Regions from separate parts of the Streptomyces sp. PL-25 genome, predicted to be linked through region 2. Evidence: riboswitches for the same ligand, from Rfam matches in the RefSeq annotation. Region 2 holds a riboswitch; each other region holds the start of a gene.

The links. A riboswitch is a leader RNA that binds a small molecule or an ion and turns the genes downstream of it on or off. The one in region 2 is predicted to bind cobalamin.
Region 1: it holds a riboswitch for cobalamin, as region 2 does, so the genes downstream of both, R4Z62_RS22525 (ribonucleoside-diphosphate reductase subunit alpha) here and R4Z62_RS06920 (cobalamin biosynthesis protein) in region 2, are expected to answer to the same signal.
Region 3: it holds a riboswitch for cobalamin, as region 2 does, so the genes downstream of both, R4Z62_RS29850 (NAD(P)-dependent oxidoreductase) here and R4Z62_RS06920 (cobalamin biosynthesis protein) in region 2, are expected to answer to the same signal.

Annotation. Positions count from the first base shown of each region.
Region 1 is NZ_CP136997.1:4,962,857-4,968,543, forward strand. Features, by position in the region: gene R4Z62_RS22515 (hypothetical protein) at 1-44, shown strand, start outside; gene R4Z62_RS22520 (ribonucleotide-diphosphate reductase subunit beta) at 1-976, opposite strand, end outside; gene R4Z62_RS22525 (ribonucleoside-diphosphate reductase subunit alpha) at 976-3,348, opposite strand; cobalamin riboswitch at 3,472-3,608, opposite strand; partial or broken gene R4Z62_RS22530 (GNAT family N-acetyltransferase) at 3,671-4,180, opposite strand; gene mctP (monocarboxylate uptake permease MctP) at 4,283-5,687, opposite strand, start outside.
Region 2 is NZ_CP136997.1:1,554,746-1,560,432, reverse strand. Features, by position in the region: gene cobN (cobaltochelatase subunit CobN) at 1-1,207, opposite strand, end outside; gene R4Z62_RS06925 (cobyric acid synthase) at 1,204-2,724, opposite strand; gene R4Z62_RS06920 (cobalamin biosynthesis protein) at 2,721-3,695, opposite strand; cobalamin riboswitch at 3,796-3,936, opposite strand; gene R4Z62_RS06915 (DUF397 domain-containing protein) at 4,097-4,303, shown strand; gene R4Z62_RS06910 (hypothetical protein) at 4,573-5,034, opposite strand; gene R4Z62_RS06905 (helix-turn-helix domain-containing protein) at 5,075-5,687, opposite strand, start outside.
Region 3 is NZ_CP136997.1:6,700,492-6,706,178, reverse strand. Features, by position in the region: gene R4Z62_RS29860 (PP2C family protein-serine/threonine phosphatase) at 1-444, opposite strand, end outside; gene cimA (citramalate synthase) at 788-2,539, opposite strand; gene R4Z62_RS29850 (NAD(P)-dependent oxidoreductase) at 2,583-3,560, opposite strand; adenosylcobalamin (AdoCbl) riboswitch at 3,834-3,978, opposite strand; gene R4Z62_RS29845 (TOPRIM nucleotidyl transferase/hydrolase domain-containing protein) at 4,080-4,700, opposite strand; gene R4Z62_RS29840 (short-chain fatty acyl-CoA regulator family protein) at 4,831-5,687, opposite strand, start outside.

The sequences.
Region 1 (5,687 bases), 3.4 Mb from region 2:
GGTACGCGGACGGACGCCGCTCGAAGAAGTTGGTCAGCTCCTGAACACCCTGGAGCTCCATGAAGGAGAAGGGGTTCTCGGAGCCGTAGACCGGAGCGAAGCCCAGGCGGGTCAGCCGCTGGTCGGCCACGCACTCCAGGTACTGCCGCATCGACTCGGTGTTCATCCCCGGGAGGCCGTCACCGCACAGGTCGCGCGCGAACTGCAACTCGGCCTCGACGGCCTCCCGCAGCATGTCGGTGACCTGCTGCTCCAGCTGGTCGTCGAAGAGGTCCGGCTCCTCCTTGCGCACGGTGTCCACCACGTCGAACGCGAACGACATGTGCATCGTCTCGTCCCGGAACACCCAGTTGGTGCCCGTGGCGAGACCGTGCAGCAGACCGCGGCTGCGGAACCAGTAGACGTATGCGAAGGCGCCGTAGAAGAACAGGCCCTCGATGCAGGCGGCGAAGCAGATCAGGTTGAGCAGGAAGCGCCGGCGGTCCGACCTGCTCTCCAGCCGGTCCAGCTTCTCGACCGAGTCCATCCACTTGAAGCAGAACTCCGCCTTCTCGCGGATGGAGGGGATGTTCTCCACCGCCGCGAAGGCCGCCGCCCGGTCCTCCGGGTCGGGCAGGTAGGTGTCCAGCAGCGTCAGATAGAACTGGACGTGCACGGCCTCCTCGAACAGCTGGCGCGACAGGTACAGACGCGCCTCCGGGGAGTTGATGTGCTTGTAGAGCGTGAGCACCAGGTTGTTGGCGACGATCGAGTCACCGGTGGCGAAGAACGCCACCAGGCGGCCGATGAGGTGCTGTTCGCTCGGGATGAGCTTGGCGAGGTCGGCGACGTCCGAGTGGAGGTCGACCTCCTCCACGTGCCAGGTGTTCTTGATGGCGTCCCGGTAGCGGTCGTAGAAGTCCGGGTACCGCATGGGACGCAGGGTCAGTTCGAAGCCCGGGTCGAGCAGGTTCTTGTCACGGGTGGTGCTGGTCATCACTGGCAGGCCTCGCAGGACTCGGGGTTCTCAAGGGAGCAGGCGACCGCGTCGGGGTCGGCCACCTGCTGGGCGGGGACGGCGGCGCGGGTCTGCGCCTGGGCGGCGCGGGCGATCCGGGTCGCCGGACGGGAGCGCAGGTAGTAGGTGGTCTTCAGACCCTGCTTCCAGGCGTAGGCGTACATCGAGGAGAGCTTGCCGATGGTCGGCGTCTCCAGGAACAGGTTGAGCGACTGCGCCTGGTCGAGGAACGGGGTGCGGGCCGCGGCCATGTCGATCAGAGAGCGCTGCCCGATCTCCCACGCCGTGCGGTACAGCCGCCGTACGTCCTCCGGGATCCACGCGAGGTCCTGCACCGAGCCGTTGGACTCGCGCAGCGCCTCGCGGGTACGGGCGTCCCAGACGCCGAGCGTCTTGAGGTCGCGCACCAGGTAGGAGTTGACCTGGAGGAACTCACCCGAGAGCGTCTCGCGCTTGAACAGGTTGGAGACCTGCGGCTCGATGCACTCGTAGACGCCCGCGATGGAGGCGATGGTGGCGGTCGGCGCGATGGCCAGCAGCAGCGAGTTGCGCATGCCGACGGCGGCGATCCGCTCGCGCAGGGCCGCCCAGCGCTCGGGCCAGGTCAGCTCCACGTCGTAGTGGTCGGGGTGCAGCACGCCCCGGGCGGCGCGGGTCTTCTCCCAGGCGGGCAGGGGCGTGTTGCGCTCGGCGAGGTCGGTGGACGCCTCGTAGGCGGCCAGCATGATCCGCTCGGCGATGCGGGTCGACAGGGCCTTCGCCTCGGGGGACTCGAACGGCAGCCGCAGCTTGAAGAAGACGTCCTGGAGGCCCATCGCGCCCAGGCCGACCGGCCGCCAGCGGGAGTTGGAGCGGCCCGCCTGCTCGGTCGGGTAGAAGTTGATGTCGACGACCCGGTCCAGGAAGGTGACGGCGGTGCGGACCGTCTCGTCCAGCCGCTCCCAGTCCAGGTCACCCGTCTCGGGGTCGGCGAAGGCGCCGAGGTTGACCGAGCCGAGGTTGCAGACCGCCGTCTCCCCGTCGTCGGTGACCTCCAGGATCTCCGTGCACAGGTTCGAGGAGTGGATGACGTGGCCGGGCTCCGCCGTCTGGTTGGCGGTGCGGTTGGCGGCGTCCTTGAAGGTCATCCAGCCGTTGCCGGTCTGCGCCAGGGTGCGCATCATCCGGCCGTACAGCTCGCGGGCGGGCATCGTCTTCTGCGCGAGCCCGGCCTCCTCGGCCCTGCGGTAGGCCGCGTCGAACTCGTCGCCCCACAGGTCCACCAGCTCCGGCACGTCCGCCGGGGAGAACAGCGACCATTGCGCGTCGGCGTTGACCCGGCGCATGAACTCGTCCGGTACCCAGTGCGCCAGGTTGAGGTTGTGGGTGCGGCGCGCGTCCTCACCGGTGTTGTCGCGCAGCTCCAGGAACTCCTCGATGTCGGAGTGCCAGGTCTCCAGGTAGACGGCCGCCGCGCCCTTGCGCCGCCCGCCCTGGTTCACCGCGGCCACCGAGGCGTCGAGGGTCTTCAGGAACGGCACGATGCCGTTGGAGTGCCCGTTGGTGCCGCGGATCAGCGAACCGCGCGAGCGGATGCGGGAGTAGGCCAGCCCGATGCCGCCCGCGTGCTTGGAGAGCCGGGCGACCTGGTGGTAGCGGTCGTAGATGCTGTCCAGCTCGTCCTTGGGGGAGTCGAGCAGATAGCAGGAGGACATCTGCGGGTGGCGGGTGCCGGAGTTGAAGAGCGTGGGGGAGGAGGGGAGGTAGTCCAGGCGGCTCATCAGCCCGTAGAGCGCGGCGACCTCGTCGACGGCCCGGGGGCTGTCGTCCTCGGCGAGGCCGGCGGCCACCCGCAGCATGAAGTGCTGGGGCGTCTCGATCACCTTGCGGGTGATCGGGTGCCGCAGCAGGTAGCGGCTGTGCACGGTGCGCAGGCCGAAGTAGCCGAAGCGGTCGTCGGCGGACGGGTCGGCCAGCGCGTCCAGACGGGCCGCGTGCAGCCGGGTGAACGCGGCGGTCCGGTCGGCGATCAGTCCCTCCCGGTGGCCCACGGCGACGGACTCGGTGAAGGAGGTGACGCCCTGGGAGGCGGCCTCGGACCGGATGGAGAGCGTCAGCAGGCGGGCGGCGAGCCGGGAGTAGGCGGGGTCCTCGGAGATGAGCCCGGCCGCGGCCTCGGTGGCCAGCTCCCGCAGCTCCGCCTCGTCCGCGCGGGCCGAACGGCCGCGCAGCGCGGCGGCGGCGACCCGGCCGGGGTCGGCGTCGGGGAGGTCGGCGGTCAGCTCGGTCAGGGTCCGCAGCAGCGCGGCACCGGGACCGTCGTTCTCCAGGCGGCCCTCGGCTGAGACCGGATCGGCGGGCGCGATGGTCACGTGTGGCTCTCCCTCGCTCGGCACGGAGCCTCGGCGAGGGCAGGGAGCGGCAGCACGAGCGCGCACGGCGCCGCGTCCACCGGCCCATTCCGCGAGGCCCGGACGTCAGACACCCGGACCGGACGGCCGGGCGCACTGTTGGCAGGTCCTCGGACTGACGCTCGTATGCGGCCTCAAGGGCATGTGCGTACGAGTACACCGTTGCGGGACAGTTCCGGATTCGCACCGGATTCCCCTGCGACGACAGCGAGCATGAGCATACATCTTGTGCCGGGTGTGGAAGCCACCCCCATATGTTGTGTCGCGTCGACTGCGGAGGGTGTCAGAGGGTCAACGCGTAGGTGAGCAGCCTGGTGTCGGCCAGGTGGGGCAAGGGGTTCCAGTCGCGCCGCGGGGTGCGGACGAAGCCCAGGCGCTCGTAGAGGCGGTGCGCGCTGTGCATGGCGCGCTGGGTGGACAGCACCAGGCGGACACAGCCCGCGGTGGCCCGCGCCCGGTCCGCGCAGGCCCGCACCAGGGCCTCGCGCCCGCGCCCCGGCCGCGTGCCGCGCGGTCGACCGCGAGCATGCGCATCTCGGCCTCGCCGGGACCCGCGATGTCCGCCATGGGGCCGCCGGACGGCACGAAGGCGACCCCGCCCGAGCACCTCGTCCCGCGCCACGGCCACCAGCACCTCGCAGGCCGCCGCCCGTCCGGCGACGTCCCGCAGCACGTCCAGATACGGGTCGTCGGCTCCGAAGTCCAGCAGACCGTCCCGGAGGTACGCCTGGGCGGTGATCTCGCCCAGGGGGGCGTACTCGCCGGGCAGCGCCGGCCTGATCACGAGGTCCATGGCCCCGAGTGTGCCGCACGGACACGGCGACGGGCCGCCGGATTCTCCCGGCGGCCCGTCGGCCCGGTCGAGGGCGTCGGCCTCCTCGAAGGGGGCGTCCGCTCAGTGGGCGCTGCCCGCGGTGGCGGGCGGCAGCTCGACGGAGACACCGGCGTCCCCGGCGTCGGCCGTGTAGTCTTCCGGGCGGGTCTCGTCGACGCCGTCGGGGGCTTTCAGGGCCTTGAGGACGAAGGTCAGGACCACGGCGACGGCCACGTTCAGCACGAACGCCGTCATGCCGATGTAGCCGATCTCGCCGATGCCCGGGATCTCCTTGGCCGAGCCGCCGAAGTGCTTCTGCGTCGGCGAGGCGACCCCGTAGGCCGCGACCGTGCCGTAGACCATGCCGACCGCCCAGCCGGCCAGCAGCGCCCAGCGGTGGAACCAGCGGGTGAACAGGCCGCCGACCAGGGCCGGGAAGGTCTGCAGGATCCAGATCCCGCCGAGCAGCTGGAAGTTGATGGCCACGGTCTTGTCCATGGTCAGCACGAAGACCAGCGCGCCCACCTTCACCAGCAGCGAGACCAGCTTGGAGACCCGGGTCTCCTCCTTGGGCGTCGCGTCCGGCTTGATGAAGTCCTTGTAGATGTTGCGGGTGAACAGGTTCGCGGCCGCGATCGACATGATCGCCGCCGGCACCAGCGCGCCGATGCCGATGGCCGCGAAGGCGATGCCCGTGAACCAGTCCGGGAACATGTCCTCGAACAGCTGCGGGATGGCCAGCTGGCCGTTCTGCACCTTCACGCCCGCCGCGATCGCCATGAAGCCGAGCAGCGCCAGCAGGCCCAGCATCAGCGAGTACAGCGGCAGGATCGTGGTGTTGCGGCGGATCACCTCGCGGCTGCGCGAGGACAGCGTGGCGGTGATCGAGTGCGGATACATGAACAGCGCCAGCGCGGAGCCCAGCGCCAGGGTGGCGTACGTCCACTGGCCGCCCGGGGCCGGTGCCAGTCCGCCCGCCCCCGCCTTGCTGTACTTCTCGGAGGCCGCCGCGAAGATGTCGTCGAACCCGCCCAGCTTGATCGGGATGTAGATGATCGCGACCGCGATGACGATGTAGATGAGCGCGTCCTTCACGAACGCGATCAGCGCGGGCGCGCGCAGCCCCGAGGAGTACGTGTACGCCGCCAGCACGCCGAAGGCGATCAGCAGCGGCAGGTCCTTCACGAACCAGTTGGTGTTCTCGCCGCCGCCCACGCCCATCACGTCCAGCACCGCCTGGATGCCGACGAGCTGGAGCGCGATGTACGGCATGGTGGCGAGGATGCCGGTGAGCGCCACCGCCAGCGACAGGCCCTTGGAGCCGAACCGCCCGCGCACGAAGTCGGACGTCGTCACGTACCCGTGCTTGTGCGAGACCGACCAGAGCCGGGGCAGGAAGGTGAAGATCAGCGGGTAGACCAGGATCGTGTACGGCACCGCGAAGAACCCGGCGGCCCCGGTCGCGTAGATCGCCGCGGGCACCGCC
Region 2 (5,687 bases):
CCAGCTGGTCCTCCGTCAGCCACTCCACGTCGTGGCCGCCGGCCTCGATCAGCCGGTGGATCAGCTCGTCGCCGTTGTCCGGGTACTCCGTGAGCCCGTACCCGGCCTCCCGCAGCGCGTCCAGGACCCGTACCGCCGAGGCGGGCGTGTCCAGGCCGACGGCGTTGCCGACCCGGGAGTGCTTCGTCGGGTACGCGGTGAAGACCAGCGCGACCTTCTTCTCGGCGTTCGGCGTGTACCCGAGCCGGGCGTGCCGCACGGCGATCCCGGCGACCCGGGCCGCCCGCCCGGGGTCGGCGACGTACACCGGTACGCCGTCGGGTCCCTGCTCCTTGAAGGAGAACGGGACGGTGATCAGCCGTCCGTCGAACTCGGGGATGGCGACCTGCATCGCCGCGTCCATGGGGGACAGGGCCGCGTCGGAGGCGTCCCAGGCGGCCCGCGAGGAGGTCAGGCACAGCCCCTGGAGCACCGGGACGTCGAGGTCGGCGAGGGCGCCGATGTCCCACGCCTCCTCGTCGCCGCCCGCCGACGCCTGCGAGGCGTGGGTGCCGCCGGCCGCCAGGACGGTGGCCACCAGGGCGTCGGTCTGCCCGAGGATCTCGTACAGCCCCGGGTCGGCGCCGCGCAGCGAACCGCAGTACACCGGCAGCGCGTTGGCGCCGTGCGCCTCGATCGCCTCGCACAGGGTGTCCACGAAGGCGGTGTTGCCGCTCAGTTCGTGGGCGCGGTAGAAGAGCACACCGACCGTGGGGCGGCCCGGCACGCGCGGGCGCTCCCCGCGCACCCCGAACTCCGGCATCCGGCGCGGCTCCTCGAAGCCCTCGCCGGTCAGCAGCACCGTGTCGGACAGGAACCGGGCCAGCTCGGCGAGGTTGGCCGGGCCGCCCTCCACCAGGTAGCGCAGCGCCTCGGCGACCACACCGGCGGGCACCGACGACTCGGCCATCAGCTCCGCGTCCGGCACGCTCTCGCCGCCCAGCAGCACGGTCGGCACACCGGACGCCCTCAGCGCGGCGAGCCCGTCCTCCCAGGCACGCTTGCCGCCCAGCAGCCGCACCACGGCGAGGTCCGCGCCGTCCAGCAGCGCGGGCAGCTCACCGGTCACGTCCACCCGGGTCGGGTTGCCGATCCGGTAGGACGCCCCGCAGGCGCGGGCCGCCAGCAGATCGGTGTCGGCGGTGGACAACAACAACACTGTGCTCATGCGGGCGCTCCCGGTGGAATGAAAGGCAGTCCTTGCGGCGCGCCGGACTCGATGAGCCGCCACAGCGCGTCCGTGTCCGCGTGCTGTTCGATCAGGTCGCCGAGCCGGTCGAGCTGCTCCTCGCGCAGCGCGGCGAACGACGTGGTGGGCGAGGGCACGAAACGGCGGCCCGCGGCGGCGGCGACCACCCGCAGGAAGGCCCGGCGGAAGCCGTCCGACTCCAGCGAGCCGTGCCAGTGCGTGCCCCAGACCGAGCCGGCCCGGCAGCCGTCAAGGAAGGGTTCGCCGCCGGTGACGTCGGCGACGCCGTGATGGATCTCGTAGCCCTCGACCCGCTCGCCGAGGGCCGTCCCCGCGGGCCGGGCGAGGGTCTTGTCCGGGGCGAACCGGACGCGTACGGGCAGCAGTCCGAGCCCGTCGACCCGGCCGCGGCGGCTCTCGACGTCGTCCTCGATGTGCTCGCCGAGGAGCTGGAAGCCGCCGCAGACGCCGAGGACGGGCCGTCCCTCGGCGGTCCGGCGCCGCAGCGCGTCCGCGAGGCCCCGCTCGCGCAGCCAGTCCAGCGCCCGCACGGTGCCGCGGGTGCCCGGGACCACCACGAGATCGGCGTCGGCCAGTTCCTCGGGCCGGTCCACGAACCGCACGACGACGCCCGGTTCGGCGGCCAGCGCGTCCACGTCGGTGAAGTTGGACATCAGCGGGACGGCGCAGACGGCGACCCGCAGCACGTCCTCGCCGACCGGCGGCGCCACGGCGGACTCCCGTACGGCACCGCGCAGCGACACCCGCAGCCCGTCCTCCTCGTCGATGCCGAGCCCGTGCCGGAAGGGCAGCACCCCGTAGGTGTGCCGCCCGGTGAGCCCGTGCAGCATGCCGATGCCGGGTTCGAGCAGTGAGACGTCGCCGCGGAACTTGTTGACGAGGAAGCCGGCGACCAGCTCCTGGTCCTCGGGGGAGAGCAGGGCCACGGTGCCGAAGAAGGAGGCGAAGACGCCGCCGCGGTCGATGTCGCCGACGACGACCACCGGCAGCCGCGCGCCGCGCGCGATGCCCATGTTGACGATGTCGGTGCGGCGCAGATTGATCTCGGCCGGGCTGCCCGCGCCCTCGCAGATCACCGCGTCGTAGGAGCCGCGCAGTTCGGCCAGGCAGTCCAGCACCGTGCCCAGCAGCCGCTGCTGGCGCCCGCCGTGGTAGCCGCGCGCGCTCAGCTCGCCCACCGGCCTGCCCAGCAGCACCACTTGGCTGCTCTGCTCGCCGCCCGGCTTGAGCAGCACCGGGTTCATCAGCGCGGTCGGCTCGATCCGGCACGCCTGCGCCTGCATGGCCTGTGCCCGGCCGATCTCGGCGCCCTCGCGGGTGACGAACGAGTTGAGGGACATGTTCTGCGCCTTGAACGGCGCGACCTTGACACCCTGGCGCACCAGCCACCGGCAGATCCCGGCGGTGACGACGCTCTTGCCGGCGTCGGAGGTGGTCCCGGCGACGAGCAGCCCGCCGCCCCGGCCACCGCTCATGACGTACGTCCCTTCGTCCGACGGTCGCGACGGCCGCACAGGAGCTTCACGGCGGCACACGTGCCGAGCGCGAGCCAGCTCACGCGCCGTGAGAGCCGTACGGCCCGGTCGATGTCACCGGCCTGCACCGCGCGCCCCGCCGCGCCGTTCAGCACCGGCCGGTGCTCCACGCGCCCGGCGTACGACAGCGTGCCGCCGAGGCGGACGCCGAGCGCGCCCGCGAACGAGGCTTCCACCGGCCCGGCGTTGGGGCTCGGGTGCCGTCCGGCGTCCGCGCGCCAGGCCCGTACGGCGCCGCGCGGATCGCCGCCCGCGGCGGTGGCCAGGACGGCGGTCAGCCGGGCGCCCGGCCAGCCGGCCAGGTCGTCGAGGCGGGCGGAGGCCCAGCCGAAGCGCCGGTGGCGGGGCGACTTGTGGCCGACCATGGCGTCCAGGGTGTTGACGGCACGGAAGCCGAGAAGGCCGGGCACGCCCGCGACGGCACCCCAGACGAGGGCGCCGACCACGGCGTCGGAGGTGTTCTCGGCGACCGACTCGACGACCGCGCGGGCGATCTGGGCGGCGTCCAGCGCCTGCGGGTCGCGTCCGCACAGATGCGGCAGCCGCGCCCGTGCGGCCTCGATGTCGCCGGACTCCAGGGCCCGTCCGACGGCGCGGGCCTCGCGGGCCAGCGAGGTGCCGCCGACCACGGCCCAGGTGGCGGCGCCGGTCAGCAGGACGGAGGCGGTGTACGGGAAGCGGGGGGCGCGGGCGGCGCGGGCGGCGGCGGCCCCCAGCGCGACGGCGCCACCGGCGCACACGGCGGTGTGCAGCGCGCCCCAGCCACGGTGGTCGTGCCACAGCACACGTTCGACGGCGCCCGCGGCCCGCCCGAACACGGCGACCGGATGCCCGCGGCGCGGGTCGCCGAGGAACAGGTCACCGAGGAGGCCGGCGGCGGCGCCGTACGCGAAGACGCGATCGGCACCCATCGGGTCAGCCGGCCGCGGGGTCGGTCAGGGAATCGCTGATGAACCTCGGTCGGCAGCCGCGCATGGCGATGGTCCTCACTCAGGGTGTCCGCGCCCTGGTTCGACGTGACCGGCGGCGAGAGTTCCTGGCTCCCGGGGATGTTCCTCCCCGGTGACAGTGGCGGGACCGCGCCGGATTCGCACCGGCTTCCTCTTCTGCCGCCGTACATGGCCCCGGAAGTCCACCACGGCCCCGGAACAGCCGTCAACTTGCCGTTGACCTGCGGCGGGGTGGTGTGCCGAGGCTCATATCCCCGGCCTGGGCCCGCGGACTTGAAACGGCTCCTTTTGGCCTCTTTCCCGGCATGGAAGCCGGGAAGACTCCTGTCATGAACACCCATGGGGGCTGAAGGAGGTGGGCGTTGGCAGGCAGGGAGCCGACGGGGCGCGCTTGGGTCAGGAGCAGCTACTCGGGCGACGGACAGGAATGCGTGGAGGTGGCCGCCGAACGAGGCCGCACGCTCGTGCGCGACTCGAAGTGCCCGGGGAGCGGACGGCTCGCCTTCGGGCGGACGGCCTGGTGTGGTTTTCTGGAGGAGCTTGTGGACCCGGAAGCGGACGGCTCATGATCCGTCCGGGGGGACGGGAGGGACGCACATGCGAGAACGAGCCGGACGAACGGCCCCGGCAGGAGTGAGGGCCCCGGGCTCGGCGGGGGGCCACGCCTCGGCGGTGGCCTCGTTGATCCTCTTCTCCTCGGCGACGGGCGTCGTCGCGGTGGGGGCGGGGGCATTGGCGGCCCTCCTCGTTCCGGGGGGTGTCGCCAGGGGGGTGGTCTGGCTGGTGGTGACCGTGCTGGTCGCCGTCGCCGCGGGCCTGTGGTGGGGGATGACGCCGCTCACGGACCGGCTCCGGGTGCTGAGCCGTGCCCTTGCGGCGGTTCAGCCCCGGAGCGAACCCCCTCGCTGATCTCCCGCCGGCCGGTGCCGCCGGAGCGCCGCCCCATCGCTCTGCCCAGTCCCGCGCCCGCCGCCGCGACGACCGCCGCTCCGCCGGCCCCCGCGATCGTCGTGGTGAGCGGAGTGGCGGCGCCGAAGGGCAGGCTGGGCGCGACCCGGGCGGCCAGGGCGACACTCAGCAGCAGGACGCTGCCACAGGCGGTGCCCAGCAGCAGCCGCACCGACATCAGCCGGATCTCACCGGCGACCCGCGCGCTCTCCAGCCGGATCAGAGCGTCGGTCAGGTCCGGACTCTGCATGGCCTCCTTCTTGAGCGAGTTGTCGTCGAGAGCCACGGCGCCCTCCGGCTCCGTACCTGCGCGCAGGCGCTGCCACCACGCCCGTATTCCGAAGACCGCCATGGGGCCTCCCCCGTTCCCGCCCGGGTCGTCCCCGCCCGGTTCAGCTGTTGTCCAGACTCTCCCTGACCGACGCCAGCAGCTCACTCATCCGGTCGCCCTCGTACGCCCTTGGACCGATCTCCTCGAAGCACTCCTGGTAGCGGACCTCCAGCCCCAGGTCGCCCCGGCTCGACAGACCGCCTCCCGGACCTTCGATGAAGGTGAGGTCGTCGTCGTCCTTGAACGTGAGCAGGATGAACGCGGTGGTGACGCTGAAGTGCGCTCCCGCCGAGAAGGGCAGCACCCGGAGCGTGGTGCGCGGGTGCTCCGCCAGGGTCGCCAGGTGGTCGAGCTGCCGGCGCATCACCGAGGGACCGCCGATCTGACGCCGGACGGCCGCCTCGTCCAGGATGATGTTCATCTCGGGACCGTCGCCCGTGTCGAAGAACCGCTCCTGACGGGTGAGCCGCAGGTCCACCTGCTGCCGGACCCGTGACTCGGGGGCCATGGGGGCCAGCAGCGCCGTGGCGTAGTCCTCCGTCTGCACGAGCCCCGGCAGGATGGTCGGGTTGTACATGCGGATCGTGTCCGCCGACCCCTCGTACCCCAGGTACAAGGCGTACTGGGGCGACACCACGTCGCTGTACTGCGCCCACCATGACTGTCCTTTCGAG
Region 3 (5,687 bases), 5.1 Mb from region 2:
CCGGGAGATGTCGCGCACCCGCAGCGGCTCGGGGTGGTGGATCAGGTGGCCCAGCAGCCCCCGGCCCCTGGGCAGCTCCACGCCCTTCAGGTCCGCGAGTTCCTGCGCGCTCAGGCCGAGCGGGATGAACTCGTCCAGCAGCCGCCCCTCCTCGTCGAGGACGCCCATGGCGCCGTAGCGCGCGCCGACCAGGTCCATGGCGGTGCGCACGATACGGCGCAGCACCCTGGGCAGGTCCAGGTCCCCGGTGATGTCGACGACCGCCTGGAGGAGTTCCTGAAGGGTGCTCTGGGCACGGGCCAGGGCGCGCAGTTGCTCGCCGATGCGGTTCAGGTCGGAGCTGAGCGGCAGGTCGAGCAGTGAGGCGTACGGGTCCTCCCCCGCCGCGTCGCCTGTCCGCGGCTCCTCGTGCCCGTCCCGTGGCCCGTTCCGGTCGTCCGCCATCACCGCTGTCCCGCCTCCGCCGTCCGCCGCCCGCAGTCCGCTCCGGGCGCCGCTCGCGCCCGGCCGTGGTCCGGCCCGTCGCGCGGGCCGACTCCGACATCTGAACCGCGGACCTGCTCGCACCGCCCGGCGACGGGCCCGCACGCCGCGCGGGGACACCCTATCGGCCCCCTCTTCGGGGTGCGGCGCGGGCGGTCGGGCGCCGGGGCGCCGTCCGGCGCCCCGGCCGCCGTGTCCGCGCGCGGGGACACGGCGGGGCCGGGAGGGGGCCGGAGCAGGGGCGGTGACGGGGTCCGGAGGAGTAGCGGTGACCGCGTGGGGAGGTGCGCAGGCGCGTCGGCGGTCAGGAGGCCGGGACGCTCGCCCGGGGCCGTCCGGCGGCCCGCAGTGCCTTGTGGGCGAGGGCGTCGGTCAGGGCCCGCATGGCGGCGACGACGACACTGGCGTGTACGCCGGTCGTGGTCCACTCCCGTTGGGCGTCGCGGGAGACGACGAGGACGCGGGTCAGCGCGGTGCCGTCCGCGGAACCGTCCGCGGAGCGCTCGGCCACCGCGTCCAGGACGCGGACGCTGTGGTCGGCGAGGCGGACCTCGTCGAGCCACGGCAGGTGCGGGGCGAGGGCCCGGCGCAGGGCCGCGTCGAGCGCTTCGAGGGGGCCGTTGCCCTCGGCGGTGGCGGTGGCCTCCCGGGTGCTCCGGCCGGTCGCCGGGGCGGTGCTGGGGGTGTCGGGGGTGTCGGGGGTGCCGTCCGGGTCCGGGAGGCTCAGCCGGACCGTCGCCTCGGAGACGACCGCGCCGTCCGGGGCGCGGCGCTCCACGACCTGGTACGACAGGGGGGTGAAGGGCGGGAACGGGCGTCCCGGCCCGCCCTGGCCGCCGGGCTCACCGGCCGTCAGTTCGTCGTGCAGGAGCAGTTCCAGGGAGGCGTCCGCCGCCTCGAAGGACCAGCCGCCCGCCTCCAGGCGCTTGATCCGGGCGACCGCCCGGGAGAGGGCTTCCAGGTCGTCGAGTCCGAAGCCGAGTTCCAGGCACTTGAGTTCCAGGCTGGTGCGCCCGGCCATCTCGCTCACCAGGATGCGGGTGCCGTTGCCCACGACGTCCGGGTCGATGTGGTGGTAGAGCGCGGGGTCCACCTTGATCGCGCTGGCGTGCAGGCCCGCCTTGTGGGCGAAGGCCGCCGCGCCGACGTAGGGCTGGTGCCGGTCGGGGCTGATGTGCGCGGTCTCGGCGAGGGCGTGGGCGGTGCGGGTCAGGTCGCCGAGCCGGGTGCGCGGCACCACCGGCATGCCGAGCTTGGTGGTGAGGTTGCCGATGACCGCGAACAGGTCGGCGTTGCCCGCCCGTTCGCCGTAGCCGTTGGCGGTGCACTGGACGTGGGTGGCGCCCGCCTCCACGGCGGCGATGGTGTTGGCCACGGCGCACCCGGTGTCGTCCTGGCAGTGGATGCCGATACGGAACCCGGTGCGGGCGGCGACCTCGCCGACGGTCTCGGCGAGCCGGCCGGGGAGCTGGCCGCCGTTGGTGTCGCACAGGACGGCGACGTCGGCGCCCGCGCCCATGGCGGCGTCCAGCACTCGCAGCGCGGTGGCGGGGTCGGCGGCGTAGCCGTCGAAGAAGTGCTCGGCGTCGAGGAAGACCCGGCGGCCCTCGGCCACCAGGAGGCGCACGGTGTCCCGTACCATCGCGCAGTTCTCCGCCACGTCCGTGCGCAGCGCCCGTTCGATGTGGCGCCGGTCGGACTTGGCGACCAGGGTGATCACCGGGGCCCGGGAGTGGAGCAGGGCCTGTACCTGCGGATCCCGCTCCGCGCTGCGGCCGGGTTTGCGGGTGCTGCCGAAGGCGACCAACGCGGCGTGTTCCAGGTGCAGTTCGTCCGCCGCGCGGGCGAAGAACGCGGTGTCCTTGGGCAGCGCGCCCGGCCAGCCGCCCTCGATGAAGCCGACGCCCAGGGCGTCCAGGGTGCGGGCGGTGGTGAGCTTCTCCGCGACGGAGTAGGAGATCCCCTCGCGCTGCGCGCCGTCGCGGAGGGTGGTGTCGTACAGGTGGAAACCGTCGCCGAGGGGGGTGTCTGCCGGTGTGGTGCGTGTGTGAGCCACTGGGCGTCCTTCCTGGGGAGTTCCTGGGTCCGTGCGCGGCGGTCTACGGGAGCACGGTCCTGCGGCGCGACCGGTCGCCGTCCCAGGCGGCGCGGTTGACCGGGGCGGCGGGGAGGTCGCCGCGCAGCGCCGTCCCGAGCTGGGTGACCGCGGAGTCGGTCATCCGCACGATGGTCTCGGCGGTCAGTCCGGCGGTGTGCGGGGTGAGGATGACGCGCGGGTGGCTGAGCAGCGGGTGCCCGGCGGGCAGCGGCTCCGGTTCGACGACGTCGAGTCCGGCCGCCGCGATGTGGCCGCTCTCCAGCGCGGCGACCAGCGCCTCGGTGTCGAGGACGCCGCCGCGGGAGCAGTTGACGACGAAGGAGCCGCGCGGCAGCCGGGCGAGCTGGTCGGCGCCGATCATCTGCCGCGAGGTCGCGGTCAGGGCGGGCGCGAGCGCGAGGATCGTGGACCGGGACAGCAACTCGTCGAGGGAGGTGACGAGTTCGGCGCCGACCAGATGGGCGATGCGGGGATCGGCGTACGGGTCGTAGGCGAGTACGTCCGCGCCGAAACCGGCGGTCAGCTTTCGGGCGGTCTCGGCGCCGACGTAGCCGAGTCCGACGACGCCCACCGTCTTGCCGTGCAGTTCGTGGAGGCTGAGGTCGCTGCGCTGCCGCCAGGCGGAGCCGTCGCGGGTGGCCGGGTCGGCCCAGTGGAGCTGTTTGAGTGTGGCCAGGATCAGCATGACGATGTGTTCGCTGACCGGGATCCGGCCGAAACCGAGCTGGTTGACGACGAGGATCCCGAATTCGGTGGCCGCCTCGATGTCGACGTTGTCGGTGCCGAATCCGGAGGTGGAGACGACGGTGAGCCGGGGTGCCGCCGCGAGTATCCGGCGGCTGACTTTCTCGGGATAGCGCACCCAGAGCGCATCGGCGTCGGCCACCGCCGCCATCACCTCGGATTCCTCGGAGGAATCCACGACGACGACTTCGGCACCGAGGCCGCGCAGTCTGTCGGCGCCCGAGGAATCGTACATCGGACGCCAGAGAACGATCTTTGTCACTTCTTCTCTTCCCATCCCCGGATGCTCACGCACGCGGAATCGGCGGTGTCGAAGGGGCGGTGCGCGGGCCACGCGGCACAGGACGGCCGCGGAATCGGCCGCCGGGGCGGTCGGTTCGCGTGCGGTCACCGTGGAACGCGTGCGCGCGGGCACGCCGGAACATGCCCCCGACGGAGCTAGGCGAGGATGGAGAAAACCGGCGCCGAAAGCGTGCGGCGCCCTGTCTCGGCATGCGGGAGATTCCCGTAACGCATCAGCACCATCCTCGTGGGCCTCGTCGTGACACCTGCGGGCGGCAATCTGACTTCCGGGGATTTCTCCCCGGTCACAGTGGCGGGACCGTGCCGGATTCTCACCGGCTTCCCCGCTTCGCAGGCACTGGTGATTCATGTATAGCAGCGGGCCCCGTTCCCCGGACCCCCCTATGGCCGCCGCGAACCCCCTATTCGGTACGGGGATTCACGAGGGGTCGGACGGAGCGCCGCCCGGCGCTCACACTCGGGCGAGCAGGGCGGCGAGCGGCGCCGGTACGTGTCCCGGGTCGAGGGCCTCCACGAGGACCCGGCCGTAGTGGATCTTGCGGCCCTTCTTGGTGCCGAGGAAGCGCCGCATCCGCTGGTGCGCGGTGCGCTCGCGCTGCGCGGGCTGGTTCTCGAAGGTCCGCAGGGCGCGCAGGTCGCCCTCGTCCCGGATCAGTTCCTCGACGCGGGCGACGCCCAGGGCGCGGACGAGTTCGTCCTCCAGGTCCGCCGCGCACACGAAGTACGCGCCCGGTGCCGTGCCTGCCGCGGCGAGGGCGCGGGCGTAGTAGCGGCGCTCCCCCTCGTCGCACAGTCCGGTGAGGCGCAGGCCGAGGCCGGCGGGGCCGAGGAGGCGGGTGAAGCGCCCGACGTTGGTGACACCGCCCATCGGCAGCACGCAGACGCCCTCGGCCGCCAGGTCCCGGCCGTGCCGGGCGGCCAGCGCGTCGACCGCCGCCGCGTCGCTCGGCCCTTCGAGCAGGACGGCGGTCCGTACGGGCAGCAGTGCGGCCAGTTCGCGCACGGGACCGCCGGGGCCGCCCGACGTCCCGTGCGCGAGGACCGCCTCCCGGAACGCGCCCATGTCAGCCATGGGAGGAGTCTCCGCCCCGGTCGCACCACCGTGCCAGGGTTTTTCCGCTCCCGGCCCAGGGTCTTTCGTTCGGATCAGGCCGGATGAGGCACCAGGGCACGCGAGCCCGGCATGATCCGGACGAGAGGCCCTAGGTGAGCGGCCCGGCGCCCGTGACCGGGTAGGGCACGAAGGTGCTGCTGTGGTGGTCGATGAGCAGCGGGCGGCCGAGCGGTGGCGCGGCCCGCTGCGAGCAGTCGAGGCGTTCGCAGACGCGGCAGCCCATGCCGATGGGGGTGGCCGCCGCGGCGTTGTCGAGGTCCAGGCCCTCCGAGTAGACGAGGCGGTGGGCGTGGCGGATCTCGCAGCCCAGGCCGATGGCGTAGACCCGGCCGGGCTCGCCCCAGCCGCCGCGGTGCCGGGTGACGGCGCGGGCGGTCCACAGGTAGCGGCGCCCGTCGGGCATGGCGGCGATCTGCACATGGATGCGGCCGGGCACGGCGAACGCCTCGTACACGTTCCACAGCGGGCAGGTGCCGCCGGCCCGGGAGAAGTGGAAGTCGGTGGCCGACTGGCGCTTGGACATGTTGCCGGCCCGGTCGACGCGGACGAAGGAGAAGGGGACGCCGAGCAGCCGGGGGCGCTGGAGGGTGCTCAGCCGGTGGCAGACGGTCTCGTAGCCCACTCCGTAGTGGTCGGTGAGGCGTTCGATGTCGTAGCGGGCCTCCTCCGCCGCCGCGTGGAACGAGGTGTACGGGAGGATCAGCGCGGCGGCGAAGTAGTGGGCGATGCCGATGCGGGTCAGGCCGTGGGCCGGGGTGCCGGGTGCGAAGTCCTCGGCGGCCAGCCGCCCGAAGTCGTCGCCGTGTTCCAGCAGGGCGAGCTGGGTGGCCATGCGGAAGGCGCGGCGGCCGGGGCGCAGCCGCGGGGACAGGTGCAGGGTGCGGGTGGTCTCGTCGTAGTGGTGCAGCCGGTCGCCGGTCTCGGCGGCCAGGTGGACGCCGTGGG